4 regions of the Actinomadura sp. NPDC048394 genome follow, and region 1 is predicted to be linked to each of the others. Evidence: riboswitches for the same ligand, from Rfam matches in the RefSeq annotation. Region 1 holds a riboswitch; each other region holds the start of a gene.
What was found. A riboswitch is a leader RNA that binds a small molecule or an ion and turns the genes downstream of it on or off. The one in region 1 is predicted to bind cobalamin.
Positions count from the first base shown of each region.

Region 2: it holds a riboswitch for cobalamin, as region 1 does, so the genes downstream of both, bluB (5,6-dimethylbenzimidazole synthase) here and AB0C78_RS07260 (ribonucleoside-diphosphate reductase subunit alpha) in region 1, are expected to answer to the same signal.
Region 3: it holds a riboswitch for cobalamin, as region 1 does, so the genes downstream of both, cobN (cobaltochelatase subunit CobN) here and AB0C78_RS07260 (ribonucleoside-diphosphate reductase subunit alpha) in region 1, are expected to answer to the same signal.
Region 4: it holds a riboswitch for cobalamin, as region 1 does, so the genes downstream of both, AB0C78_RS38500 (CbtB domain-containing protein) here and AB0C78_RS07260 (ribonucleoside-diphosphate reductase subunit alpha) in region 1, are expected to answer to the same signal.

Region 1 covers NZ_JBEZJL010000008.1:62,519-69,614, forward strand. Annotated here, with positions in the region: gene AB0C78_RS07220 (class I SAM-dependent methyltransferase) at 1-193, shown strand, start outside; gene AB0C78_RS07225 (sigma-70 family RNA polymerase sigma factor) at 155-1,009, opposite strand; gene AB0C78_RS07230 (NAD(P)H-dependent oxidoreductase) at 1,088-1,783, shown strand; gene AB0C78_RS07235 (hypothetical protein) at 1,795-2,391, shown strand; gene AB0C78_RS07240 (antibiotic biosynthesis monooxygenase) at 2,395-3,174, opposite strand; gene AB0C78_RS07245 (copper resistance CopC family protein) at 3,238-3,786, opposite strand; gene AB0C78_RS07250 (YcnI family protein) at 3,783-4,499, opposite strand; gene AB0C78_RS07255 (hypothetical protein) at 4,576-5,190, opposite strand; cobalamin riboswitch at 5,299-5,525, shown strand; gene AB0C78_RS07260 (ribonucleoside-diphosphate reductase subunit alpha) at 5,619-7,096, shown strand, end outside.
Region 2 covers NZ_JBEZJL010000001.1:137,593-144,688, reverse strand. Annotated here, with positions in the region: gene AB0C78_RS00765 (class I SAM-dependent methyltransferase) at 1-249, shown strand, start outside; gene AB0C78_RS00760 (DUF4240 domain-containing protein) at 312-881, shown strand; gene AB0C78_RS00755 (DUF4260 family protein) at 964-1,383, shown strand; cobalamin riboswitch at 1,427-1,619, shown strand; gene bluB (5,6-dimethylbenzimidazole synthase) at 1,654-2,268, shown strand; gene AB0C78_RS00745 (GNAT family N-acetyltransferase) at 2,325-3,206, shown strand; gene AB0C78_RS00740 (RNA polymerase sigma factor) at 3,343-3,924, shown strand; gene AB0C78_RS00735 (hypothetical protein) at 3,917-5,083, shown strand; gene AB0C78_RS00730 (DUF397 domain-containing protein) at 5,149-5,481, opposite strand; gene AB0C78_RS00725 (helix-turn-helix transcriptional regulator) at 5,478-6,326, opposite strand; gene AB0C78_RS00720 (ATP-binding protein) at 6,513-6,902, shown strand; gene AB0C78_RS00715 (Lrp/AsnC family transcriptional regulator) at 6,913-7,096, opposite strand, start outside.
Region 3 covers NZ_JBEZJL010000078.1:11,384-18,479, forward strand. Annotated here, with positions in the region: gene AB0C78_RS40075 (hypothetical protein) at 1-1,330, shown strand, start outside; gene cobN (cobaltochelatase subunit CobN) at 1,291-4,848, opposite strand; cobalamin riboswitch at 4,905-5,024, opposite strand; gene AB0C78_RS40085 (hypothetical protein) at 5,102-6,160, shown strand; gene AB0C78_RS40090 (precorrin-3B synthase) at 6,198-7,096, shown strand, end outside.
Region 4 covers NZ_JBEZJL010000072.1:1,191-8,286, reverse strand. Annotated here, with positions in the region: gene AB0C78_RS38510 ((2Fe-2S)-binding protein) at 451-1,182, shown strand; gene AB0C78_RS38505 (CbtA family protein) at 1,199-1,924, opposite strand; gene AB0C78_RS38500 (CbtB domain-containing protein) at 2,097-2,330, opposite strand; cobalamin riboswitch at 2,364-2,555, opposite strand; gene AB0C78_RS38495 (3-isopropylmalate dehydrogenase) at 2,685-3,740, shown strand; gene AB0C78_RS38490 (branched-chain amino acid aminotransferase) at 3,917-5,020, shown strand; gene AB0C78_RS38485 (hypothetical protein) at 5,091-5,654, opposite strand; gene AB0C78_RS38480 (cold shock domain-containing protein) at 5,733-5,972, opposite strand; gene cimA (citramalate synthase) at 6,370-7,096, shown strand, end outside.

The DNA.
Region 1 (7,096 bases):
CCCGTTCGACCATAAGGTGGCGCCGGCGACCCGCTGGCCCATCGACGCCCTCGCCGACCTGACGACCGAGGCCGGCTTCACCGAGGTCGCACGGCAGCGCCGCGAGCCCACCGAAGGCGAGCGCCACCGCCAGGGCCACCTCCTCGTCCGCAAGTCAGCCGAGGACGGCGATCGGGACGGCGCGCAGGCGTGACGGGCCGCTGATCACGGTGAAGCCGGCGATGCGGCCGTCCTCCACCGCGACCTGAAGGACGGCCGCCAGGCGGCCACGCGGGGCGACGATGACGCCGACCCGCCCGTCCACCAGGGCAAGGCGGGCGTTCCGGGCGCGGACGGGGTTGGCGAGGGTCTCCCCGGCGATGCGGCGGGCGCCCCGGACCTCCGCCGCCCCCTCGGCGCGCCGGAACGCGTCCGGCGCGAGCACCGCGAGCAGCGCGTCCATGTCGCCCGACCGGGACGCGGCGAGGAACGCCGACACCGCCTCCCGCTGCCGCGCGAGATCGGCGGCGGGCACCGACGGCGACCCGTGCACGCGCTGCCGGGCCCGGCTCGCCAGCTTCTTCGTCGTCTCCGGGGTCCGCTCGACGATCCCGGCGATCTCCGCGAACGGCACCGCGAACAGGTCGTGCAGCACGAACGCGACGCGTTCCGCAGGGCCGAGACGGTCGAGGACGACGAGCATCGCCAGCCCGACCGAGTCGGCGAGGACCGCCTCCTCCTCGGGATCGCGGCCGCCCGCCCGCTCCAGTGCGGCGAGGCCGTCGAGGCCCGCGGGGTCCTCGTCGCGGCGCCGCCGCGCGCGCAGCATGTCGAGGCAGATCCGCCCGGCGATCGTGGTCAGCCAGCCGGGCAGGTTCGCGACGTCCCCGGCGCCCGCGCGGGACGCCCGCAGCCACGTCTCCTGGACGGCGTCGTCGGCCTCGTCCAGCGAGCCGAGCATCCGGTACGCGACCGCCCGCAGGTGGCCGCGGCACTCGTCGAACCGCTCGGCCAACACCTGCTCGTCCATCGGTCCCCTTTCGGTGGTGCGGGTCGTCATAGGTGTGGGAACAAGGACGACACGAGAGCGAAGGAGACGCGCTCCGCCATGCTATCGGCCCACGACCAGGTCACCTCGCTGCTGCACCTGGACTCCAGCCACTCCGGCGATTCCATCACCCGGCACCTGTCCGCGCGGTTCGCGGACGCGTGGCGGGAACGGCACGGGACGTCCGGGCACCGGTACCGCGATCTCGTCGCCGATCCGGTGCCGCCGATCTCGGCGGCCTATTGCGCGCTCGGGCGCCGCGTCGAGAGGAACGGCTACGTCCCGCCCGCGAAAGTTGACGCGCTCATCGAGGACGCCGCCGAGGAACGGGAATGGGCGCTGACCCGGCCGCTGATCGAGCAGGTCCTCGACGCGGGGACCGTGCTGATCGGCGCCCCGATGTACAACTTCTCGGTCCCCGCGTCGCTCAAGGCGTGGATCGACCGGATCACCTTTCCCGGCGCGTACACCGACCCGGACAGCGGCCGGAGCCTCCTGCACGGGACGCGTGTCGTCGTCGTGACGGCGCGCGGCGGCGCGTACGGCCCCGGCACGCCACGGGAGGGATTCGACTTCCAGGAGCCGTACCTGCGCGCCTATTTCGGCAATCTCGGTATCGCCGACGACGGCGTGACCTTCGTCAATGCGGAAATGACCCTGGCCGACCTCGTCCCGCACCTGGCGCGTTTCCGGGAAATGGCGGCACAATCGCTGGCCGAAGCGCAGGAGGCAGTAATCGCCCTAGCCTCCCGCTAAAAGGGGGTGCGGTGGATCCGGAGATCGTCGTCGTGCTGAGCGGCCTCACCGGCGCCCGGAAAGCGGGTGCCGTTCTCGGGCTGACTCTCGGTCCGCTCGTGGTGGCGTCCTTGGGCGCGGGCCTCCTCGTCGAGGCCGGCCGGATGGGAAGCGATTCCACGGCGGGTCTCGCCGGCGCGGCCGGCATCGTCGCGCTGATCGTGGCCATCGGCCTCGTCTCGGCGCTCTTCGGCGTACGCCACTGGTTCGCCCATCCACGGGTGTGGCTGGACGGGACGGTGCTGCACGCTCATCTGGAGTACGGGGCGCAAAGCTGCGATCTCTCGACCGTGCGGCATGTCGTGGTGGAGGACGTGCCGCACCCGCCGGCCGCACGCTGGAACCCGCCGGCCCGCAGCGCCGGGACCGTAACGGCCCCGCGGGTCGCGCGCCTCGAGGTCCAGGGGGACGAGGGGCTCATCGACGTCGTGCTGTTCGATGACCGGCGGCGGGCGCCGGTGCCGGAGGAGGCGTTGAAGGCGCTGGCGGGTGCGATCCTCGCTGGGCCGGGGCGCGGTGGCCCCGCCGCTGAGGCGGCGCGGCGGCTGCGCGAGATGGCGGAGGCGTAGCGGCTATTTGGTGGGGGTGTAGGGCGGGGCTTCGCCCCAGCTCCAGTGGGGCATGGGGGCTTCGAGGGGCGGGGTCGCGCCCGGCTGGGAGTTCGCCAGCGCGATGCGGGTGCCCCACTCGATGTAGGACGCGAACGCGGCGCGGAACTCGGGGTCGGCGGGCAGGCCGACCTCGTCGGCGGCGTCCATGAGCAGGCTCACCCAGCGGCGGCGCTGCGCCTCGGTGATCGCCTTGCCGAGGTGCTGCCGGACCATGTGGTGGTAGCCGCCGCGTTCCCGGCTGTAGCGCTCGGGGCCGCGGAACACCTCGCCCAGCCAGGTCGCGACCCATTTCGGGTGGTCGGGGGCCATGTGCTCGAAGAGGGGGCGGAGCAGGTCGTCCTTGAGGACGGTGGTGTAGAAGACCTCGGTGAGGCGCTGCAGGGCGTCGGCGCCGCCGGCCCAGTCGTACATGGTGGGGACGGACGAGCCCTTGCCGTGGACGGGCGTCGCCTCGTAGTGCCGCATCTCCTCGATCTGCTGGACGTACGGCTTGATCTCGGCGAAGAAGGCGGGGAAGTGCTCGCCGGAGCGGAAGCCCCGGGAGTGGTCGTCGGCGGACGTCCAGCGGATCCGCAGGATGTAGCACTCGGGTTCGTCGACGCAGCGGGACAACTCGTAGTCGACGCACTGCGGGGCGGCGGCGAGCGGGACGGCGGCGCGGGCGTAGGCGGCCTCGAACTCCTCCGCCCTCGCCCGGTCGATCCGGTAGCGGATGTACTCGACGATCATCGGGGCCCCCATGAATGATCCTCCGGTCGGGTAATCACTGTAACAACGTAATCACCCGACCGGAAGACTTCATGATCATTCGTTCGGGGACGCTCCCGAGGTGCGCCGGTACCAGGCGAACCCGCCGCCCGCGAGCGCGACGACGGCGGCGGCCAGGCCGATCCACAGCCAGCCGGACGAGCCGCCGGAGCCGTTGCCGGACGCCTTCGCGGCGGGCGCGGACGCGGCGGGCGCGCCCCCGGCGGCCCCGGTCGACCCGGTGACGGTGAACGTGTACGTGCCGCTGATCGGATGGCCGTCCGGCGACACGACGCGCCAGCCGACCGTGTACACCCCGTTCGGCAGCGTGCCCTTCACCGCCTCGGTGACCTTGTTGTCCACCGCCTGGGCCTTGCCCGCCTCGTGCCGCCCGCCCTTCGCGTCCGTCAGCACGACCTGCGGCAGCTGCACCGGGTCGGCGTAGGTCAGGACGATCTGGGTGGGCGGCGCGATCGTCGCGTTCGCGGCCGGGTTCGCGCCGGTCAGCGACGTGTGCGCGGACGCGGGCGGCGCGGCCAGCGCGAGCGCGAGCGCGGCGAAGGCCGCGCCGGCGCCGGCGGCGGTGCGCCGGACGGCCCGGCTCACGCCCGGCTCCGCGCGCGGGACAGGCCGTAGCCGCCGACCGCGATGCCGATCACGCCGACGCCGATGCCGACGCCGCCGAGGACGCGCGCGGTGCCGTCGTCCGAGCTCGCCTCGGTCTTCGCGGCGGCCGGCTTCGACTGCGCGGTGAGCCCGGCGGTGGCGGCGTCGCCGGTGCCCTTGGGCGTCAGCTTCAGCGTGGGCGCCGGGTGCTCGGGCTCGTTCGAGCCGTCGCCCGGGTCCTGCTCCCACTTGACGACCTGGCCGTCGGAGTAGGTCTGGTCGGCCTTGAACATCATCGTGTCGGTGTCGGTCGGCAGCGGGCCGAGCGAGACGTCGAACTCCTGGAACTGGCCGGGCTCGATCTTGCCGCCGGACCAGGTGATCTGCGTGACGGCCTTGGTCAGCTCGCCGCCCTCGGTCTTGATCGGCTTCGGCAGCGTGGACTCGACGACCTTCGCCGTCCAGCCGGGGACGGGACGCACCGACACCGACGCCACCGGGTGGTCGGCCGGGAGGTTCACGACGAGCTTGGTGGTGTCGGCGTGGTCCTCCTCGTTCGGCACCCGGAACGAGACCTTGGCGTAGGAGCCCTGCTCGGCGGTCTTCGGGTTGACGGTGACGTGCGCGGACGCGGCGGTGGCGAAGGCGATCAGACCGAGGCCGGTCAGCGAGGCGAGCGTGCCGAGCCGGCGGGCATGCGTGCGGGAAGGCAAGACGGAACTCCGTTCGAGTCGTACGGGAATGGCCGGGCGCCGGGGGTCCGGCGGCCGGTGACGTACGGCGCTCGCCTCAGAGGCGGGCGAGCGCCCTCGAACGCGGCGGGGGTCCCCGCCGGACGACCTGGTGCCGGAGCGCGCGTCCCGTGGCGAGCGCGCCGGCCGCCACCGGCACCACGGGGGTACGCACCGGGCGCTCCGCCGGTTCGATCAGCAGCAGCGCGAGCAGCAGCCGGATCGGCCGGTCGGCGGCGGACGCGAGGCGCCGGGCGAGGGACCACGCGGCCCGCTCGCCGCGCCGCAGCCACCAGGCGGCGGCGATGGCGGCGGCGACGTGCGCGAGGGTCATGGAGGTGCCGGAGCCGTGCATCGCGGGCGCCGCGGCGGCGTGTCCCGCATGGGCGGTGGTGTCGCAGTCGCGCATGCCCTCGGTCGCGCTCGCGAACAGGGTGTGCAGCGCGAACTGGCCGCCGAGCAGCCCGCCCATGATCGTCGGGAGGGAGCGCTCGTGGCCGGCGAGGGCGAGGGTGACGGCGAGGACCGCGCCGAATCCGGCGAGCACCGCCCAGCCCGGCACGGGGTCGTGCGAGGCGAGGTCGTGGCCGAGGGTCGCCAGCGTGACGCACACGGTCGCGAAGACGACCGCGCGCGCGGTGCGGAAGACCGGCTGCCTGGGACGCGGGGACATGACGGGGACATCGTCCCACCTCCGTCCGGGCGGCCGCATCCGACCCCCGGGATCCGATCCCGACGCGCCCTACATGTTGGGGTTGCGCAATGAGGATCAACAAGATGTAGGGTTCAATCCCGTGCTGGTTCGCCCCCGCCGCTCGCGGCGGGGGCGTCGCAAGAGGGAACCCGGTGCGAGTCCGGGACTGCCCCGCAGCGGTGAGCGGGAACGACCGCCGTCACAGGCACTGAACCGGGCGACCGGATCGGGAAGCGACGGCCAGTAGGTCGTGCCTCCGGACGGAGGCGCGGCGCCCGCGAGTCCGAAGACCTGCCATGCACGCCGTACGTCCGAGGCTTCGCGGGTGAGCCGGGGGACGGTGCGCGGCAGCATGCCGTCGCTCCCGTTCGCATGCCCTCGCGAGGCCGGCTCACGAGGGAGAGAACGTGACAGTCACCATGCAGGCGCCGGCGGCGCCGGGGATCGCCGCCGACGTCGCGGCGGCCTGTGCCGGCATCGAGGGGACCGCGCCGGAACGGGTGCTCGGCGCGGTCCGCGCGGGGGACGGCGCGAGCGCCGCGGACCTGCGGGACCTCGCGATCGGGGAGGCCGCCGCGCTGGTCGCGGCGGAGCCGGGGTACTCGCGGGTCGCCGCGCGGCTGCTCGCGGGCCGGATCCGCGACGAGACCGCCGAGGCGGGCGTCCGGAGCTTCGCGGAGTCCGTCGCCGCCGCGCACGCCGAGGGACTCCTCGCGGACGGCCCCGCCGCGTTCGTCGCCGCGAACGCCGCCGCCCTGGACGCCTTGATCGATGAGGAGGCGGACGACCGGTTCGGCTACTTCGGCCTCCGCACCCTCTACGACCGCTACCTGCTGCGGCATCCGCGGACCCGGCTCGTGTTGGAGCGCCCGCAGCACTTCTTCCTGCGGGTGGCCGTCGGTCTGTCCGAGAGCGTGGAGGAGGCCGCCGAGCTGTACGGGCTGCTCAGCACGCTGTCGTACCTGCCCAGCTCGCCGACGCTGTTCAACTCGGCGGCGCGCCGCCCGCAGCTGTCGTCGTGCTTCCTGCTGGACTCGCCGCGCGACGAGCTGGAGGCGATCTACGAGCGGTACGGGCAGGTCGCGCGGCTCAGCAAGTACGCGGGCGGGATCGGGATCTCCTGGACGCGGGTCCGCTCGCGCGGGTCGCTGATCCGCGGCACGAACGGGCACTCCAACGGGATCGTCCCGTGGCTGCGCACGCTGGACGCTTCCGTCGCCGCCGTCAACCAGGGCGGCCGCCGCAAGGGCGCCGCGTGCGTGTACCTGGAGCCGTGGCACGCCGACGTCGAGGAGTTCCTCGAGCTGCGCGACAACACCGGCGAGGACGCGCGCCGCACCCACAACCTGAACCTGGCGAACTGGGTCCCGGACGAGTTCATGCGCCGCGTCGAGGCGGACGGGACGTGGTCGCTGTTCGACCCGAAGGAGGTCCCGGAGCTCACCGACCTCTGGGGCGACGCTTTCGACAAGGCGTACCGGGCGGCCGAAAAGGAGGGCCGGTACGTCCGGCAGGTCCCGGCCCGCAAGCTCTACGGGCGGATGATGCGCACGCTCGCGGAGACGGGCAACGGGTGGATGACCTTCAAGGACGCCGCGAACCGGGCCTGCAACCAGACCGCCGAGCCGGGCCGGACCGTCCACCTGTCGAACCTGTGCACCGAGATCCTGGAGGTCACGGGCGACAACGAGGCGGCGGTGTGCAACCTCGGGTCGGTGAACCTGGCGGCGCACGTGGCGCCGTCCGGGATCGACTGGGACCGGCTCCGCGCGACCGTCCGCACCGCCGTCCGGTTCCTGGACCGCACCATCGACCGCGGCTTCTACCCGACGCCCGAGGCGGAAACGGCCAACCGGAAATGGCGTCCCGTCGGGCTCGGCGTCAT
Region 2 (7,096 bases), on a different contig from region 1:
CGCGACGACGCCCCGCGGGAGTGGACGCGCGACGGCGTCCGGTACCGGAAGGCGCGGGTCGAGCGGCCCGAGCCCGGGACCGTCGTCGCGACGCTCGAATACCGGATCGGGGAGCACCGCTGGACGCACACGTTCACGACCCGGCGCCTCGGCGACGAGGACCTGCCCGCGGTGCTGGAGGCGGCGGGCCTGCGCCTCGACCGCTTCCTGGACGACGACGGCGCCTGGTTCACCGCCCGCCCCGTCTAACCGGTATGTCCGACCCGTACGCCACATTGGTCGGCGGACGAAGCCGAGGTGCGGGAGGACGCATGGACGAGCAGGCCTGGTGGGATCTGATCGAGGACGCGCGGGCCGAGGCCGGCGAGCACGCCGACGACCGCGACTCCCCCGACGACCCGCTGGTCGACCTGGTGACCGATCGGCTCCTCGCCCTGGACGGCCCCGGCATCGTCGCGTTCGACGCCATGCTGACCCGCGTCCTCGACTCGGCGTACCGGCGGCCGCTCTGGAACGCCGCCTACCTCATCGAGGGCGGCTGCGGCGACGACGGCTTCATGGACTTCCGCGCCGGCCTCGCCCTGCTGGGACGCGACGTGTTCACCCGGGCCGTCGACGACCCCGACACCCTGGCCGACGTCCCGACCGTCGTGCGGATGGGCCAGGAGGACGAGGGCTGGATCGGCGCGGAAGGCCTGCACTACGCGGCCCGCAACGCCTACAAGCGCACCATCGGAGAGACCGAGTCGTTCGACGCGGCGATGGAGTCGGCCGTGCGCGCGATGCAGCGCCCCGAGCATCCCGTGGGCGACGACTGGAACGTCGAGGACGACACCGCAACCCGCCTCCACCTCCCCCGCCTAGCCGCCCTCTTCCTCTGACCACCTGGTTCAGCTCATGAGCTTGACAGCTAATGAGATTAGCTTTAGGTTGTGGCTAACGTCATTAGCCAGGAGGTAGGTCATGAGCACCGTCACCGCGCACGCCGTCCGCAAGCACCTCGTCCCCGTCGTTGTCCGCCGCAGCGCGTGGGGCGCGAACGCGCTGTTCTGGACCGCGTTCGCCGTCGTCGAAGGCGTCAACCACGGCTGGGTCGCGGCGCTCCTGGCCGTCGTGTTCTTCATCGCGCCCGACCTCACGTTCCTGGCCGGGATGCGCGACGCGCACACCGTCGAGCGCGGGCAGCTCCCGGCGCGCGCCGTCCCGTACTACAACGCCGCGCACCGCGCGCTGGTCCCGCTCGCGCTCATCGCGCTCTACACCGTCGCCCCGATCACGTGGGCGCCGATCTTCGCCGGGCTCTGCGGCTGGATGGCGCACATCTCGTTCGACCGCGCCGTCGGCTACGGCCTGCGCACCAAGGACGGCTTCCAGCGCCGCTGACCCCCTCCCCCGTCCCGGACGAGGGCACCGCTACGATCGCGGACGGCGTGAACTGACGCGAGGTGCCCCTCGGGGAGAATCGGGAAGCCGGTGCGAATCCGGCACGGGCCCGCCGCGGTGACCGGGGAGCCGCCGCCCATGCGCGCGAGCGCGGCCACTGGCCGGAAGGCCGGGAAGGCGGGCGGTGAGGCGTCGATCCGGGAGTCCGAAGACCGGCCTCGCTCCGACGGCCGCCCGACCGGGCGGCCCGACCGCAGCGGGAGCCTGCCCATGAACCTCTACGACGTCATCCACCGCCGCCGCGACGTGCGCGCCGAGTTCACCGGCGCGCCGATCCCGGACGGCGTCCTCGACCGGATCCTCACCGCCGCGCACGCGGCGCCGAGCGTCGGCCTCTCCCAGCCCTGGGACTTCGTCCTGGTGCGCGACCCGGACGCCCGCCGCGCGTTCCACGACCACGTCCGTGCCGAGCGCGACGCGTTCGCCGCGACCCTCACCGGCGACGCCGCGGACCGCTTCGCCCGCATCAAGATCGACGGGGTGCTGGAGTCGAGCCTCTCGATCGTGGTCACCTACGACGCCGAACGCGGCGGACCGGCCGTCCTCGGCCGGCACGCCATCGCCGACGCGGGCCTGTACTCGGTCTGCCTGGCCGTCCAGAACCTCTGGCTGGCCGCGACGGCGGAGGGACTCGGCGTCGGCTGGGTGTCGTTCTACCGGGAGCCGTACCTGCGCGGCCTCCTCGGCATACCGGAGGGCATCCGCCCGGTCGCGTGGCTGTGCGTCGGGCCCGTCACCCACCTGGAGACGGTCCCCGACCTCGAACGCCACGGCTGGCGCCACCGCCGCGCCCTGAACGCCGCCGTCCACCACGACCGCTGGTGAGCGCCGTCCCCGGATAATCAGGTGCGCACCCGCGCCCGTCGCGTGATCATGCGTGCATGGACCCGGTACGCATCAGGCGCATGGCGCGGGACGACCTCGTCGCGACCGAGCGCGCGGCGGCGGTGACGTTCCTCGAAGGCGACCGCCTCACCCGGCGAGCGAACGAACCGGAACCCGAACCGCCGACCGAAGAGCAGTCCCGCCGCCTGATCGACCGCCTGGACCACTTCCTGTCCGTCGATCCGGACGGCTGCTGGATCGCCGAGGACGGCCGGGACGTCGTGGGCTTCGCCATCTCCCAGAACCGCGAACGGCTCTGGTACCTGGCGACCTACGGCGTCCTGCCGGGCCGGCAGGGCAAGGGCATCGGCAGGCGCCTGATGGACGCCGTCCTCGCCCACGCCGGCGACCGCCCGGGCCTGTTCTCCTCGACGGTGCATCCCGCGGCGACCCGCCGCTACCGGCTGGCGGGCTTCACCTTGCACCCGCAGATGCGGATGGTCGGCACCGTCGACCGGTCCACGCTGCCCGCCGTGCGTGGCCTGCGGGAGGGGCGCGCCGACGACCTCGAATGGATGGACGAGCTGGACACCGCCGTCCGCGGCGCGGGCCACGGCCCCGACCACGTCCACATGCTGGAGACGCTGCGGCTGGTCGTCTCCGACGCGCCCGGCCGGCGCGACTACGTCTACATCGACGAGGCCGCCGGACGTCCCGCGCTGCTCGCCGCCGACCGTCCCGAGACCGCCGAGACCCTGCTGTGGGAGGCGCTCGCCAGCGCGCGCGGGGACACGCTCGTCAACTGCATCACCACAGACAACCACTGGGCGGTGGACGTCGGCCTCGCCGCCCGCCTCGACATCGGCCAGGAGGGCTACATCGCCGTCCGCGGCATGCCCGCCCCCGCCCCCTACCTGGCGAGCGGCCACTACCTATGATCCGACCGTCCGGCCCGGAGAAGACCGTCCGGCCGGAGAAGGGGTCGGACGCTTCCGGGCAATCAAGGACGTGACCCCCCTCCACGCTTCCAGAAGGGTCCCGCATGACCCTTCCCCCAGCGCCACGGGACGAGCCGTGACGCGCGGATCGGCGGAGCCGTCGGACGCCGACATCATCACCGCCGCGCAACGCGACCCCGAACGGTTCGCCGACCTCTTCGACCGGCACTACCGGGACATCCACCGCTACGTGGACCGGCGGCTCGGCGCGGACGCCGCCGACGACATCGCGGCCGAGACGTTCCTGATCGCCTTCCGCCGCCGCGCCGTCTTCGACACCGCGCACGCCTCGGCGCGGCCCTGGCTGTACGGCATCGCGACCCGGCTGATCAGCCGCCACCGCCGCGACGAGCTGCGCCGCTACAAGGCGATGGCCCGGATGCACACCACCGGCGTCGTCGAGAGCCACGAGAGCAGCGTGACCTCAGCGGTGGACGCCGCTAGCTTCGGCCTGAGCCCGGCCCTCGCACGCCTGCGGCACGGCGACCGCGACGTCCTGCTCCTCGTGGCGCTCGCCGAACTCAGCTACCCGGAGGTCGCCGAAGCCCTCGGAATCGCCTACGGCACCGTCTGCTCGCGGCTGAGCCGCGCCCGCAAGCAGGTCCGCGCCGCACTGCGCGCCTCGGGACACGACGAGGAGGACGACGACCGTGGATGACCTGACCCTCATCAGCCGCATGCACACCGCCGAACGCCCCCCGTCCCCCGAGACCACGCAGACGGCCCGCCGCCGCCTCCTCGCCGAAGCCACCGCAGCCGCCGGGACGCCCACCCGGAGCCGCCGCGTCGCACCGCTCCCCCGGTCCAAGCGGGCGATAATGCTCGTCGCGGCCGCCACCGCCTGCGTCCTCGCCGGTGTCTCCTGGACGGCCTACCGGTGGGAGACGCGGCCGCTCTACCACCCCGAACCGCTGGCCGACCAGAGCGGGCCCGCGTCCACGTTCCTGCTCTCCGCCGCAGACGCGAAGACGCAGCACGCGTCGGACGGACGGTTCTGGCACGTCCACCGCGTCGTGGGCGAAACCGTCGTGGTGTCGTCCCCCTACCACCCCGGCGTCCACTACACGGTGCAGCTCACCCAGGACGCCTACAGCCTCGGCGCCAAGACGGCGAAGGAGTTCGGCACGCTCCCCGGCAGCAACAGCCCGGTGAACGGACTGGAGTGGGACGGCCCGAACGTCAACGTCCGCCCCGCGACACCCGCCGATGCTAAGGCGTGGGAAGCGGATCTGCGCCCCAGCGCTTCAGACCTCCACCTCACCGGGCCCGACGAGGAACGCGGCCCGTTCAAGCAGGAGGGCGCCGAACTCGACTTCGGTGTCCGCGACGAGCGCCGGCTCCCCGCGAATCCGTCCGAGCTGCGGGCGTGGATCCTGAACTACGCGACCAAGTTCGACCACCAGCGGCTGCGGAACCCGGACCTCTACCTGTTCACGGCCGCCCCCATCCTGCTGGCCGACCGCGTGGTCAGCGACCGAGTGCGGATCGCGACCTACCGGATGCTCGCCGGTCTCCGCGACGTCAGGACGATCGACGGCACCGACGCCTCCGGACACCCGGGACGAGGCGTCGCGATGAGGCAGACCACACGCGACTACGGCACCATCGAGTGGCAGCTCCTCATCGACCCAGAGACCGGACGCCTCACCGCCAGCCAGGGCATCGTCGTGACCCCCGGCCAGAAGAACGCCGGACTGCGCCCCGGCACCCGCCAGTTCTTCGAGATCGTCAAGACCGCCGAATGGACGAACGCGCCCCGCGACAGCCTTCTCCCGAAGGAGGTCACTGACCCGAACTGGCAGCCTCCGGTGAACTGACCGCGACAGCGTTGGGCAAGTGGCCATGGGACGGGCGCATCACGCGCCCGTCCCCCATGCCTGCGTCAGCGGGCCAGGTCGAGGGAACCGGCCTTGACGTCGGCGAGCAGGGACGCCCACCCGGACGGCGCGACGGCCAGCACCGCCCCGTCCGGATCCTTAGAGTCCCGCACCGCCACCCGCCGCTCCCCCGCCGCCACCTCGACACACTCCTGACCTTCACCGCCGCTGTGACCGCTCTTGCGCCATGCAGAGGCGACCTCTACGCACTCCTGCCCCACGCTTCCGCTATGGCTGCTCTTGCGCCACACGGCGGCGACCTCCACACACTCTGAGCCTTGACTCCCACTGTGGCTGCTCTTGCGCCATGAAGAGAAGACGAACTCCTGAATGCTCATGTTTCCGACACTATCCGTTCGACGAAGGAACGGGAGGCTGAAGGCGACAGCGCTCTCGCCCTCTGATGGTCGAAGACCATGTCATATTGACTGATCTCATCAGGATCTTCCAGGTACCACCCGGTGGTTAGGTTCTCAACCAGGACCACCGAAAGATCATTGGTTTCCAATGTGGTAAATGAGCCGTTGAGGCCCGGGTGAGTACCAGCCGAAAAGGGAAGAATCTGAAAGGTCACATTGGGCAGCTCCGCAAGCTCAATGAGCCGCCTGAGCTGCCCTCGAGCCACTTGCCGCCCACCGAACTGCTGATGGACAACGGTCTCGTAGACGACAACCCACAGATGAGGCGCGTCCTCCTCGAACAAGAGTTGCTGGCGCCGCATACGAACTTCCACCAGCCCGTCAATGTCAGGCTCAACGCCCAAGACCTTGGCGGACCCAATGACCTCACGAGCGTACTCTTCGGTCTGCATAAGCCCAGGTACAAGGTGTAGCTGGTGACTCTTTATCGATGCCGCATCCGACTCCAAGGAGATGTAGTCCAGCATCGAAGGGGCCAACTTCCCCTCGTAGCGGAGCCACCAGCCCTTCTTGCCGGAGTCTCGGGCGAGGTCGTACAGGGCTTGGCGCTCGCCAGGATCGCTGATCTCGTAGCGGTCGAGCATGTGCTCCAGGGCGGGGCGGCGGATGCCGCGTTTGCCGGTTTCGAGCTTGCTGAGCGAGGACGGGGTGCGGTTGAGCAGGCGGGCGGCCTTCTGGAGGGTGAGCCCTCGGTCCTCGCGGATGGCGCGAAGGCGCTGGCCGAGCTTGCGGCTTCGCATGGTCGGGCGCTGCGCGTTCTCCATGGAGTAATCATGCCTTGACTTTGCGTCACGATGAAGGTTTCCAACGAAGGCGGCAAGAGTGCCTCAGTCAAAAGTGACTGGGGCACTCTTGCCCGAGGACCTGCGGACGAGGCCGGCGAACGCATCGTTCGGCGGGGGATGTCCGGCTCATTCTTTTCGGCGACAGCGATGCGAAGGGAGTGGGCGATGACTGCGCCGACCATGAGGTTCGACGCGCTTCTGTTGCCGGGGATGGACCGGGCGGTGGGGCACGCACGGCGCTGGCTGCGCGACGTGCTGGGCCGGGAGCATCCGTGCCTGGACGACGCGGCGCTGTGCATGAGCGAGCTGCTGACGAACGCGCTGCGCTACACCGAGTCGGGACGCGACGGGCAGATCCGCGTGGAGGTGACCCACTCGGCGCGGGCCGTCCGAATCGAGGTGATTGACGACGGGCAGGCGGCGACCGTCCCGCACGTCGCCGAGGCGGCCGAGTTGGACGTCACCGGACGCGGCCTGCGGATCGTCGCGTCCGTCGCGAAGACCTGGGGCACGGAACCGCGCGCCGCAGGCCACGCCGTCTGGTTCGAGCTCTAGCCGCTTCGGGTCATGACGTCGCCGGCGTCGCGTCGGTCAGCGGCTTCTGCGGATAGGCGCGGAGCACGAGGGACGTCGTGACGGGACCGTACCGGGCGAGTGCGTCCACGACCTCTTCGAGCCGTGCCGCCTGCGGGCAGTAGACGTCGAAGATGAGGCAGTCCTCTCCGGTGACCCTGAGGGTGGAGGCGATC
Region 3 (7,096 bases), on a different contig from region 1:
GGACATCGCGGTCTGGCGCGACGTCCCGTGGGTCGGCGGCGTGAGCCCGGACCTCGTCCCGCACTTCGGCGGGGGCGCGTCCCGCCTGCTCGGCTGGATCGCGGCGCGGATCGAGGACGACCCGCCCGCACGCCTCGCCCTGTGCACGGCCTTCATCGGTGACGATGACGCCGACAAGCGGATCGGTGCGGTGCGCATCGCCGCGCACCTGCTGGCCGAGCGGCGGTCGCCGGTGGAACGCCTGCTTCCGCGTCTGGCCGCCCTGTCCGGCGACGCGTCTCAGGCGGCGCGCTCCTACGCCGTCCTCCTGCTCGCGGCATTGGACGAGGGCGACCCCGACCTGCTCGCGGCCCGGCTCGGCGACGGCGCGCCGCTGTCCCGGCACGGCGACGAGCGGGTCTCCGACTTCGCCGCCTGGGGCCTGGCCTGGCGCGAGGACCCGCGGTGCGTCCCCTACCTGGTGGAACGGCTCGCCGGGACGCCGCCGACCGCCGACGTGTACTCGGGTTCGGTGTTCACCACGTCGCCTCCGTCCATCCTCTATTCGCTCGCCCCGCTGAGCGAGCACGCGGACGTCCTCCTTCCGGCGATCCGCGCGCGGATGGACGACCCCGACACCGGCCGCACTCTCGCGCGTGCGCTGGAGGAGTGGGGACCGGCCGCCGCACCGGCGGTCCCCGAACTCGTCCGGCTGCTCGGCACCGGCGCGGCCGTCCAGGCGGCGACGACGCTCGCCGCGATCGGCCCGGCCGCGTCCGGCGCCGCCGAGGCGCTGCGCCGCATTGGACGGCAGGAAGGCGGGCCGCTCGCCCGGGAGCGCGAGACCCTCGTCCCCTGGGCGCTGTTCAAGGTGACCGGCGACCCGGCGCCGCCGCTGAACGCCGCGGACGGGCCCCCGCCCGGCCGCGGCGGGATCCGGCTGCTGGCCGACCTCGGCGAGCACGCCGCCGCCCACGCCGGACGCCTCCGGCTGCTCATGGACTCTCGGGACGACTGGACGCGTGTGGAGGCTGCGCGCGCGCACCACGCGGTCACCGGGGAGGTGGAGGCCGCGTCGGAGACGTTGTGCCGCGAGGTCTACGAGCTGGCGCGGGGCGGCTACCAGCCGGTGCGGTGGGCGGCCATGCGGTGCCTCGCCGCCATGGGCCCCGCACCTTCGCAGGTGCGCTGGGCGTTGCGCGAGATCCTGGACTCGGACCGCCGGCATCACGTCAACAGCGGATGGCGGGCCTTCGCCGAGGACCGCGAACTGCGCGCCCTGGCCGCACGACTCCTCGGGGAGCCAGCGGCTCAGTCGGAGTCCTCCAGGTCGCCTTCGACTTCGAGGTAGAGGCGCTTCAACGCGTCGAGGGTCTCCTGCTCCGGGTGCTCCCACATGCCGCGGTCGGCGGCTTCGAGGAGGCGTTCGGTGATGCCGTGCAGCGCCCACGGGTTCGACTCGTTGAAGAACGCCTGGTTCTCGGCGTCCAGCGCGTACGTCTGCGCGAGCTTCTCGTACATCCAGTCGGCGACGACCCCGGCGGTCGCGTCGTAGCCGAACAGGTAGTCGACGGTCGCGGCCAGCTCGAACGCGCCCTTGTAGCCGTGCCGCCGCATCGCCGCGAGCCAGCGCGGGTTGACGACGCGGGCGCGGAAGACGCGGGACGTCTCCTCGTCGAGCGTGCGGGTGCGGACGGCGTCCGGACGGGTGCTGTCGCCGATGTAGGCCTTCGGCGCCCTGCCGGTCAGCGCCCGCACGGTCGCGATCATGCCGCCGTGGTACTGGAAGTAGTCGTCGGAGTCGGCGATGTCGTGCTCGCGCGTGTCGGTGTTCTTCGCGGCGACGCTGATCCGCCGGTAGGCGTTCTCCATGTCGCCGCGCGCCGGGACGCCGTCCAGCCCGCGCCCGTAGGCGTAGCCGCCCCACACCGCGTACACCTCGGCGAGGTCGGAGTCGTCGCGCCAGTTCCGGCTGTCGATCAGCGGCAGGATCCCGGCCCCGTACGCGCCGGGCCGCGACCCGAACACCCGCAGCGTCGCCCGCCGCTCGTCGCCGTGCGCCGCCGTGTCCGCCCGGACGTGCGCGCGGACGAAGTTCATCTCGTCGGGCTCGTCCTGGTCCGCCGCGATCCGCACGGCGTCGTCGAGCATCGCGACGGCGTGCGGGAACGCGTCGCGGAAGAACCCGCTGATCCGGATCGTGACGTCGATGCGCGGGCGGCCGAGCTCGCCGAGCGGCACCGGCTCCAGGCCGGTGACGCGGCGGGACGCCTCGTCCCACACCGGGCGGACGCCGAGCAGCGCCAGCACCTCGGCGATGTCGTCGCCGGACGTGCGCATCGCGCTGGTGCCCCACACCGACAGGCCGACCGAGCGCGGCCACTCGCCGGTGTCCTCGCGGTACCGGTCCAGCAGCGAGTCGGCCATCGCGCGGCCGGTGTCGTAGGCGAGCCGGGACGGGACGGCCTTCGGGTCGACGGAGTAGAAGTTCCGGCCGGTCGGCAGCACGTTGATCAGGCCGCGCAGCGGCGACCCGCTCGGCCCGGCCGGCACGTACCCGCCGTCGAGGGCGTGCAGCACCATGCCGATCTCGTCGCTGGTCCTCTCCAGTCGCGGGACGATCTCCGTCGCGGCGAACCGGAGGATGTCGGCGACCTGCCCGTCCGCGACGTCGGACGCGGCGGACGGGTCCCAGCCGCGCTCCTCCATCGCGGTGACCAGCGCGCGCGCCCGCTCCTCGACGGCGTCGACCTCGTTCCGGGAGCCGCCGTCCTCCTTCAGGCCGAGCGCCTCGCGCAGGCCGGGCAGCGTCACCGAACCGCCCCACATCTGCCGCGCCCGCAGCATCGCCAGCACCAGGTCGACGCGCGTCTCCCCGGCCGGGGCGGCGCCGAGGACGTGCAGGCCGTCGCGGATCTGGACGTCCTTCACCTCGCACAGCCAGCCGTCCACGTGCAGCAGGAAGTCGTCGAACTCGGCGTCGTGCGGACGGTCGTCCAAGCCGAGGTCGTGGTCCAGGCGGGCGGCCTGGATGAGGGTCCAGATCTGCGCGCGGATCGCGGGCAGCTTCGCCGGGTCGAGCGCCGCGATGTTCGCGTGCTCGTCGAGGAGCTGCTCCAGCCGCGCGATGTCGCCGTAGCTCTCCGCCCGCGCCATCGGCGGGATCAGGTGGTCGACGAGCGTGGCGTGCGCGCGCCGCTTGGCCTGCGTACCCTCGCCCGGGTCGTTCACCAGGAACGGGTAGACGAGCGGCAGGTCCCCGACCGCCGCGTCCGGCCCGCAGGACGCCGACATCCCGGCGGACTTGCCGGGCAGCCACTCCAGGTTCCCGTGCTTGCCGACGTGGACGATCGCGTCCGCGCCGAACTCGTCCGCGACCCACCGGTACGCCGCCAGGTAGTGGTGGCTCGGCGGAAGGTCCGGGTCGTGGTAGATCGCGACGGGGTTCTCGCCGAACCCGCGCGGCGGCTGCACCATCACGACGACGTTCCCGGACCGCAGCGCGGCGAGCACGATCTCGCCGTCCGGGTCTTGGGAGTCGTCCACGAACAGCTCGCCGGGCGGCGGGCCCCAGTGCCGCTCGATGCCGTCGCGCAGGTCCTGCGGGAGCGTCGCGTACCAGGCCTTGTACCGCGCCGCCGGGATGCGGACGGGGTTGCCGGTGAGCTGCGCCTCGGTCAGCCAGTCGGGGTCCTGCCCGCCCGCCGCGATGAGCGCGTGCATCAGCGCGTCGCCCTCGGCGGGCAGTTCGCCGCCGACGTCGTAGCCGCGCTCGCGCATCTCGGCGAGCAGCTTCACGACGCTGGCCGGGGTGTCGAGCCCGACCGCGTTGCCGATCCGCGCGTGCTTGGTCGGATACGCCGACAGCATCAGCGCGACCCGCTTGTCCTGCGCCGGGACGTGCCGCAGCCGCGCGTGCCGGACGGCGATCCCGGCGACCCGCGCGGCGCGCTCCGAATCGGCGACGTAGACGCTGAGGCCGTCCTCGTCGGTCTCCTTGAACGAGAACGGCACCGTGATGATCCGGCCGTCGAACTCCGGCACCGCCACCTGCGTCGCGGTGTCCAGCGGCGACAGGCCGTCGTCGTTGGCCTCCCACGCCGCGCGCTCGCTGGTCAGGCACAGCCCTTGCAGGATCGGGACGTCCAGCCCGGCGAGCGCGCCCACGTCCCACGCCTCGTCGTCGCCGCCCGCGCCCGCGAACGCCGGCTTCGTACCGCCCGCCGCGAGCACGGTGACGACCAGCGCGTCGGCCCGTCCGAGCGTGTCCAGGAGTTCCTTCTCGGCGGTGCGCAGCGACGCGCAGAACACCGGGAGCGCCTGCCCGCCCTTCGCCTCGATCTGCCGGCACAGCGCCTCGACGAACGCGGTGTTCCCGGCGAGGTGATGGGCGCGGTAGTACAGGACGCCGACGACCGGCCCCTCGCCCGACCGGCGCTCGCGCTCCAGCACGCCCCAGGTCGGGGTGGGCGCCGGGGGAGCGAACCCGAACCCGGTGAGCAGCACCGTGTCGGACAGGAAGGCGAACAGCTCGGCGAGGTTGCCGGGACCGCCGTGCGCCAGGTAGGCGTGCGCCTCGGCGCTCACCCCGGCGGGGACGGTCGACAGCTCCATCAGCTCGGCGTCCGGTGCCTGCTCGCCGCTGAGCACCACCACGGGACGCGGCCCCGCGAGCAGCGCGTCGAGGCCCTCCTCCCACGCGCGCCGGCCGCCGAGCAGCCGCACGACCACCAGGTCGGTGCCGTCCACGAGGGCGGGCAGGTCGTCCACGGACGTGCGGGCCGGGTTGGCGAGCCGGAAGCCGGCGCCGCTCGCGCGCGCACTGAGCAGGTCGGTGTCCGAGGTGGACAGCAGCAGGATCACGCGGATCGCGTCCTCACCCGGGGTCCTCGCCCCGAATCGCAGGTCAAGACAGCGGCGGCACGGAGTCTCCTGGCTCCCGGATCGGCGCTCGCCCCGGCCTTCCCGCTCGCGCGGTGGCCTTCGGTGGGGTCCGCTCCCCGGTGACAGTGGCGGGACCGCGCCGGATTCGCACCGGCTTCCTCCCTTGCCGCCGCCCACACCCTAACCCGATTCCTTCCGGCCCGGCGCGCCCGGGGGAGCACCGTGGGACGATCTTCCGATGCGACGGGAGAGCGAGCCGGTCTCGTGGCGGTTCCAGCGCTGGGCGGCGCCCGCCGGGCTGGCGGTCCTGGTCGCCGCCTCCATCGCCACGGTCGGTGCGACGGTGGGCGGAGAGACCCCGCAGACGGCAGGGCGTTTCGGCTACCAGGCACCGCGCTTCATGCTCAGCGCGGGACGGCAGGGGCCGTGGATCGAGGTGCGCACGCCGCCCACCGTGAACGGGCCCGGGCGCGTCGTCGACACGGTGCGGCCGCCGGACTCCGCGGGTGAGGTACAGGAGATCCTCGCCGGGCCGGGCGGGAGTTTCGTCGTCGCGGCGTCCCGGAGCGACCCGTGCGAGACGCGCCTCTTCCGGTTCCGGCTGACCGGTGACGGCCACGTGACCGGGCTCGCGCCGCTGCGCGGCGGCACCACGCCCGCGCTGGTCGCCGGCCTCGCGATGAACCGCCGAGGCGACCGGCTCGCCTACACGACCGCCCCCTGCGCGCCGCACAGTTTGGCCGCCGCGAGCCCGCCACGTGCCGCGCTGACCGTGCTGGACACCGCGACGGGGAGCCGCCGCACCTGGAGCGCGGCCGGGCCCTCGGTCATCGGCGAGATCGTCTGGGCCCGCGACGGGCGGACGCTCGGCTACGCCACCGGCGACGTCGTCCCCGGGGCCGGGCAGGACGCCGCCGTCCGGAACGTGACCGTCCGCGCGACCGACACCCGCGAAGGCGGGTCCGGCCTGCGCGAGGGGCGGGTCCTGTTCCGCGCGCCGGGCGGTCCGGGGGCGGTCTCGTCCGCCACCATGAGCCCGGACGGCCGGACCGGATACGGGCTCATGCGCCGGCCGGACGCCGTCGTCCTGTTCGCCTTCACCGAAGGGAGGCCGATGCGGGTCACCCAGACGATCTCGCGGAAGCCGGGCGAGGGCGTCGCGATCGGCCTCGTTTCGAGCGGGGAACCGCGTTATGCCTGCTTGAACGGCCTGGACGCGTTCGGCAGGGCCGTCGACGGCGCGTTCCAGACGACCTTCGCGGGGTTCGGGCACTGCGGCTCGGCGATGGCCTACTGAGCGGTCGCGTTCCCCGGTCCGGGTTAGAGTTCCGGCCGTGTCGTCGTCTTCGCGTTCGGAGCCGGACCGGTGTCCGGGGGCCCTGCGGGTGCATGCCGCCGCCGATGGGGGGCTGGCGCGCGTCCGGCTGCCCGGCGGCGCGCTCGCGCGGGCGCAGCTCGACGCGCTCGCCGCCGCCTCGCGCGAGCTGGGCGACGGCTTCCTCGAACTGACATCGCGTGCGAACCTGCAGATCAGGGGGCTCGCCGACGGGGCCGAGACCGAGCTGGGCGAGCGGCTTCGCGAGGCCGGGCTGCTGCCGTCCGCGACGCACGAACGCGTCCGCAACATCCTCGGCAGCGTGCTGACCGGACGCGACGGAGACGGGCTGCTGGACGCCCGGCCGGTCGTGGCGGCGCTGGACGCGGGCCTCTGCGCCGACCCGGAGCTCGCCGGCCTCCCCGGCCGGTTCCTGTTCGCGGTCGACGACGGGCGCGGCGACGTCATCGCGCTGCGCGCCGACGTCGGCCTGTACGCGGTGGCGCCGGACGCGTTCGCGCTGGTCCTCGCCGGAAAGGACAGCGGCCTGCGGGCCCGTCCCGAGGACGCCGCCGCGCTCGCGCTGGACGCCGCCCGCGCGTTCCTGCGCGTCCGGACGAGCGAATGGCGGCTCGCCGAACTCGGCCGCGACCTTCCGCTGGCGGGGGACCGGGCGGAGCCCGTGCCGGTTCCCGCGACCCCGCGCAGGACGCCGCTCGGCGCGATCCCGCAGCGGGACGGGCGGACGGCGTTCTCCGGGCTGGTCCCGCTCGGCCGCCTCGACCCGGCCGGGCTGGGCGCCGCCGGGGAGATCATTGTCACTCCGTGGCGGGGCGTCGTCATTCCCGGCGTCGCGGACATGTCACACTTCCCTGGCCTGGTCACCGGACCCGACTGGGCGGGGCTGACGTCCTGCGC
Region 4 (7,096 bases), on a different contig from region 1:
CGTCGCGTTCCTGCCCACCGTCACGTCTCACATGTTGAGATTTTACGCCACGGGTCGGGACAGTCGCCGGAACGGCGGGTACCGTCGCAAGTAATCATGCGGCGTTTCGCGGTAATCCTTCGCTGCCGCAGCGGGGCCTGACATCGGCGGGCCGGCACCGCTGCGGAGGTTTCGCCCGGCCATCAGCCCGATCCCGCGCCCGGACCCGTGCGAACCACGCGTCCCGGCGGCCCCGGCACCCAGCCTCAGCGATTCGGAGCGATCATGAACGACACCACCCGTACCACCGTGCCCGCGGACGACGCCGCCGAGGAGGCGGCCCGCGCCCTGCAGACGGCCCTGGACCGCCGCGACAACGGCGGCCACCCCTCCCGCTAGCGCGCCCCGCCCTCCCGGCCCTGCGGCGGCCTCGCGGCCGTGCGCCGGGACGGGCATGGCAGGGTGAACGCCATGCCGTCGCCGATGCCCGCCGGGCCCGGGGAGGTCAGGGAGGCGCTGAGCGCCGCCGGGCGCCTCGGGCCGTACTTCGCGATCTCCACCGATCCGGCCGAGGAGGCCGATCCGACGTGGCGGCCGCTGCCCGAACGCGACCCGGAACGCCTCGCGGGCCTCACCGGCCTCTACGCGGAGCGGCTCGGCACCGGCGAGCGGCGCGTCGCCGCGTCCATCCTGTTCCAGGGCCTCGCGTCGCGCCTCTGGTCGCCCGTCGTCGCGGCGGCGGCGCTGGGCGTCGTGCCCGACCTGGCCGGCCTGCACTGGCGGTGGGCGCCGGGCGCCCCCGTAGCGCTCTGGCTGGCCGAGCCGCGCGGGCACCGCGCCGGCGGCGCCGCCGAAGCCGCCGACCTCGTCCACGGCCAGGTCGTCACGGGCCAGCTGGAGCCGCTGCGCGCGACGATGCTGACCTTCACGAGCCTCGCGGACGGCCTGCTGTGGGGGAACGCGGCATCGGCGCTCGCCGGCGGCCTGAACGTCGGCCCGCCGGACGGCGCCCGCACCGCGATCGTCCGCGAACTGCTGTCCCGCCCGCCCCTGGCGGGGACCGGGACGCTGGGCCCGCACGGCTTCACCCGGCGCAACTGCTGCCTGTACTACCGCGTCCCGCCCGGCGGCGAGATGTGCGGCGACTGCGGCCTGCGCCGCCCGCCGCGCCGCGCCGCGCCGTCGCCACGGAGGCGCCCGTGACGACGGCCCGCGGCCCTCAGACCAGGACGGCGGCGCGCCGCCGCGCGACCGAACGCTCGGTCAGGTACCCGAACAGCAGCCCGATCGTGGCCCACAGGACGAGCTGGACGCCCAGAGAGGCGATCCGGAAGTTCCACAGGACCGTCGCCGGGAAGTGCTCCGGGATCGCGTCGGGCTTCGGCGTGAGCCGGTACACGACGGCCAGCAGGACGGCGTAGCCGACCGCGGTGACCGTGATCGCGTTCCAGGCCCCGAGCCGGGGGACGAGGCGGCGGCACACGATCACCGCCGCGGTCGTCGCCAGGACGCCCAGCGCCATCATGCAGAAGTACAGCGCCGTCCGGCTCCCGATGGTCGCCGGGTTGCCGACCGCCGGGGGCGTCGCGGGGTACTTCAGGAACGGCACCAGCTCGATCGCGACGAACCCGGCCAGGGCGACCAGGGCGGCCGTGGCGCGCGCGCCGAGCCGTCCGAGCCGTCCCGCCGCGAAGGCGAACGCGATCGAGAACAGGCCGCCGAGCGCCACCCCGTACACGGCCATCGCGGTGATCAGCCCGGCCGTCTTCTGCACGCCCCGGCCGACGACCTCCGGTTCGTGCCCCGCGTGCTCGGCGTGCGCCCGCGCCTCCTCGAATGCGATCGCGTGCCCGACCTGCGGCTCCCCGTACAGCCAGGCGACGACCAGGGCCAGGGCGGCCGCCGCCAGGCCCGCGAGCATCCCGCGGACCAGCAGTGCTCTCATCGACATCTCCTCGAATCGGAATCCCCGGCCACCGCGCGAGCGCGCTATCTGACCGGTGGACGACGCCGGAGGCGAGTCCACCGGGAAGCTCGCGAAGCGAGTTCGCGCTCGCCCAAGCACGGTCAAGGGCCGAGCCGCCAGGCGAGGCCCTTGGGCCGGGCTTGCGTGGAACTCAGTGGCAGGGGAAGCCGAGGAGGTGGCGGCCGTCGTGGGTGAACTCGTGCACCCAGGTGCCGCCGAAGATCGACGTGGCGCCCTGCTCGGCGCCGACGAAGTAGATCAGGATCGCGGCCAGCACGACGGCGAGCACCGCCCACGGCACGATGTCGCGGATCGGCAGGCGCAGCGGCGCCGCGGACGGCTCGGCCTGCGGGGACGTGGCGGACGGTACGGCGGACTCGGCCATGTCGGGGTTCTCCTCACGGGGTGCACTCGCCCCGGTTGCGGGAGGACGACGGGTCAGTGTCCTGACTCCCAGATCGCCGTCTCCCGCCGACCTTCCCGCCGGTGGCCCGGCCGTGGTCGTGCGGTGGGGGGAGACTCCCTGGTCACAGTGGCGGGACCGTCCTGGATTCGCACCAGGTTCCTGCGCACCGTCGCCTCGATGTGAACTTGTCGAGGAGAGCGTCCCTTCTCCCACCCGGCCCGTCAACCCCGCGAAAAGTGACAAAGGTGACGCCGGGTCGCCGGCGGCGAGACCCGCGTACCGGGATATGAGACGAACGCCCAAGCAGTGAGACGTTTGCAGTACAGTACGCCCATGGCTTCCCGCAGCATTCGTCTGGCCGTCATCCCCGGTGACGGGATCGGCCCCGAGGTGGTCGCCGAGGGACTGAAGGTCCTCGAGGCCGTCGCCCCGTCCAGCGACCTCGCGTTCGAGCAGACCTCCTACGACCTGGGCGCCGCCCGCTGGCACCGGACCGGGGAGACGCTGCCCGACTCGGTGCTGGAGGAGCTGCGCGGCCAGGACGTCATCCTGCTCGGCGCCGTCGGCGACCCGAGCGTCCCGAGCGGGACGCTGGAGCGCGGGCTGCTGCTGCGGACCCGGTTCGAGCTCGACCACTACGTCAACCTCCGCCCGGTGAAGCTGTTCCCGGGCGTGAAGACCCCCCTCGCCGACGTCACGCCGGACGACATCGACATGGTCGTCGTCCGCGAGGGCACCGAGGGCCCCTACACGGGCGTCGGCGGCGTCCTGCGCAAGGGCACCCCGCACGAGGTCGCCACGCAGGAGAGCGTCAACACCGCGTTCGGCGTCGAGCGGGTCGTCCGGTACGCGTTCGAGGTCGCCGCGTCGCGGCCGCGCAAGAGGCTGACGCTGGTCCACAAGGACAACGTCCTGACCTTCGCCGGTGATCTCTACCAGCGCGTGATGAAGCAGGTCGGCGCGGAGTACCCGCAGGTCAGCACCGACTACTGCCATGTCGACGCGGCCACCATGTTCTTCGTCGGCCAGCCGCAGCGGTTCGACGTCGTCGTCACCGACAACCTGTTCGGCGACATCATCACCGACATCGGCGCCGCGATCGCCGGCGGCATCGGGCTCGCCGCGTCCGGGAACGTCAACCCCGACCGGACGGCGCCGTCGATGTTCGAGCCGGTGCACGGCAGCGCCCCCGACATCGCGGGGCAGGGCAAGGCCGACCCGACCGCCACGATCCTGTCGGTCGCGATGCTGCTCGACCACATCGGCGCCGGCGACGCGGCCCGCCGGGTCGAGCAGGCCGTCTCCGACGACCTGGCCGAGCGCGGCGCGCTCGGGACGCGGTCGACCGCGCAGATCGGCGACGCGATCGCCAAGCGAGTATCGGGCTGAGGGCGCGCCTCTCCGGCTACGAGCAGGGACACTCCGGGCGCGCCTCGCGGCGCGCCCGGTTTTCCGTATGCGCCGCGTACGAGGAGTGGGGTCGAGGAACGAAGTACGACAATAGGGACTAAGGACGCCGCAGCGGCAATGGAGCCGCACCGGCGATCGGGAGAGGACGAACGGCGATGAGCGACACCCTGGACTTCGAGATCACGCTGACCGAGCGGCCCGCGACGGCCGCCGAGCGCGAGCGCGTCCTGGCCGATCCGGGCTTCGGCCGGTACTTCACCGACCACATGGTCACGGTCCGGTACTCGGCGGACCGCGGCTGGCACGACGCCAAGCTCGAACCCTACGGGCCGATCCCGATGGACCCGGCCAGCCAGGTGTTCCACTACGCCCAGGAGCTGTTCGAGGGCCTCAAGGCCTACAAGCAGCCGGACGGCTCGATCGTCACCTTCCGGCCGTACATGAACGCGGCCCGGATGAACCGCTCCGCCAAGCGGATGGCCATGCCGGAGATCCCCGAGCAGCTGTTCGTCGACGCCGTCGAGCTGCTCGTCCGCACCGACAAGGAGTGGGTCCCCGACACCGAGGGCCACAGCCTCTACCTGCGGCCGTTCATGTTCGCCACGACCCGCGCGCTCGGCGTGAACAGCCCGGCGAACGAGTTCCTGTTCATGGTCATCGCCTCCCCGTCCGGGCTGTACTACCCGTGCGGGATCAAGCCCGTCTCGGTGTGGCTGTCGCAGGACTACACCCGCGCGGCGCCGGGCGGCACCGGCGAGGCCAAGTTCGGCGGCAACTACGCCGCGTCGTTCGCCGGCCAGGCCGAGGCCGTCGAGCAGGGCTGCGACCAGGTCGTCTGGCTCGACGCGGTGGAGCACCGCTGGGTCGAGGAGGTCGGCTCGATGAACCTGATGTTCGTCTACGGGTCCGGCTCGCAGGCCCGGCTGCTCACCCCCGCGCTCACCGGCACGCTGCTCGCCGGCGTCACCCGCGACTCGATGCTCAAGCTGGCCCCCGACCTCGGCATCCCGGCCGAGGAGGGCAAGATCAGCATCGACGAGTGGCAGGCCGGCTGCGCGTCCGGCGAGATCACCGAGGTGTTCGGCTGCGGCACCGCCGCGATCATCAGCCCGGTCGGCCGGGTCAGGGGCCACGACCGGGAGTGGACGATCGGGGACGGCGAGCCCGGCGAGATCTCGATGCGGCTGCGGCAGGAGCTCGTCGGCATCCAGTACGGCACCCGCCCCGACCCCTACGGCTGGGTTCACAAGATCGTCTGATCGGTGGAAGCGCCCGATGGCGCGCCCGTCCCCGGGTGCGCGCCATCGGGCGCCGTTATGTGCGGCCGGGTCAGCGGCCGAAGCGCACCGTGGTGGTGATCGCGGAGCCGGCCGTCTTCGGGCTCACGCCGCGCGCGTCCGGGTTGATCGCGTAGTGGAAGGCGAACCCGACGAAGGCCCGTCCGGGCTTGCCGCCGACCTGCACCGGGAACGTGCACGTGCCCGAGAGGGTGTAGACCTTGCGGACCCGGTGCGGCTTGACCGTGGAGTGCCACACGTAGCCGACGGGGATCACGTGCCGGTCGTGGTAGTGGCCGTTCAGCCCGGTGGCGGTGCAGACCGCCCGGCCCCGCGCGATCGCCCGGAGCTTGCTGCTCGTGATCTGGAACGACCACGGCATCGGGTACTGCCGCGAGTACCGTCCGGTGAGCTTCACCTGCGCGTGGAACGCGCCGATCCGGTCCCGGTGCGCGAAGCCCTGATGCCGTTTGGTGAACACGAAGTAATGGGCCGCGGCCGCGGGGGCGTGGTGCCCCGGACGGCCCGCCGCGGACGCGGCCGAGGCGGCGCCGAGCGCCATTGCCAGAGCCGTTCCGGAGATCACGGCCGTCCGGCCGAATGTGTGCATGCGCATGACAGGCATTCCCTTCGGAAATGGTCGCCGTCCGCCGGGAGCGGCGGGCGGCCGTGCCGGGTCCGCCGGCCCGGGCCCTCAGTCCCGCTCGGCCCGCCGCACGTCCAGCGCGCGGTAGGCGTAGCCGTCCTGCTCGGCTTCCTCCCAGGTGAACAGCACGCTCTCACCGGGATCCAGGGAGGCGAAGCCGCCGGGCACGGTGCGGACGGCGGAGAAGTGCGCCCAGACCTCGCCCGGGACGTCCGGCGAGACGAGGACTCCCCAGCCGCTCTCGTCGTCCCAGGACGCGACCGTTCCGCGAACCGGATCACCGCTCATCGCAATCCCCTCCTCCGGCGGACAGCGCGATCCTCTGGCATTTACCGAGCCTTGCGCAAGCGCGTTTACGCGATGAAAACCTTACTTAACCTTGGGAGATCATTTCTCCCATTTCCAAAAAGCGTTTTCGGGGGAAATGGCGGTGGACTTCACGATGTGCGCGGCATTGGGGGGCGGCGGCCGCGGTCACGGGCCGGTCGTCTCAGCATCCGAGACGGGTGTCCATGCATGGCGGAGGGTGTGGCAGACTGGACCGCATCATGCGCCTCAGCCTCGTCATTATCGGCTGGCGCGCCGGCAACTAACGGGACACCGCCGGCGCGCAGACCTCTCACGTCCGTGAGGGGTCTTTTTTGTGCCCTGGCGCTGATCGCCCATCCCTGGGGGGACCCACACCATGCACGGCGACGACTTCCACGTCTACGACACCACGCTCCGCGACGGCTCGCAGCAGGAGGGGCTGAACCTCTCCGTGGCCGACAAGCTCGTCGTCGCACGCCACCTGGACGACCTGGGCGTCGGCTTCATCGAGGGCGGCTGGCCCGGAGCCAATCCCAAGGACACCGAGTTCTTCAGGCGGGCCCGAACAGAGCTCGACCTGAGGCACGCGCGGCTCACCGCGTTCGGCGCGACCCGCCGGGCCGGGGTGAAGGCGGCCGACGACCCCCAGGTCGCCGCCCTGCGCGAATCCGGCGCGTCCGTCGTGACCCTGGTCGCCAAGAGTCACGACAGGCACGTCGAGCTGGCCCTCCGCACGACCCTGGAGGAGAACCTCGCGATGATCCGCGACACGGTCTCCCACCTGCGTGCGGAGGGCCAACGAGTCTTCCTGGACGCCGAGCACTTCTTCGACGGCTACAAGGCCAACCGCGCCTACGCGCTGGAGGCCGTCCGGACCGCCGCCGAGGCGGGCGCCGACGTCGTCGCGCTCTGCGACACCAACGGCGGCATGCTGCCCGACGAGCTGGCCGACGTCGTCGACGAGGTCGTCGGGCTCGGCGTCCGCGTCGGGATCCACTGCCACGACGACTCCGGCTGCGCGGTCGCGAACTCGCTCGCCGCCGTGAAGGCCGGCGCCACCCACGTGCAGGGCTGCGCGAACGGCTACGGCGAGCGCAGCGGCA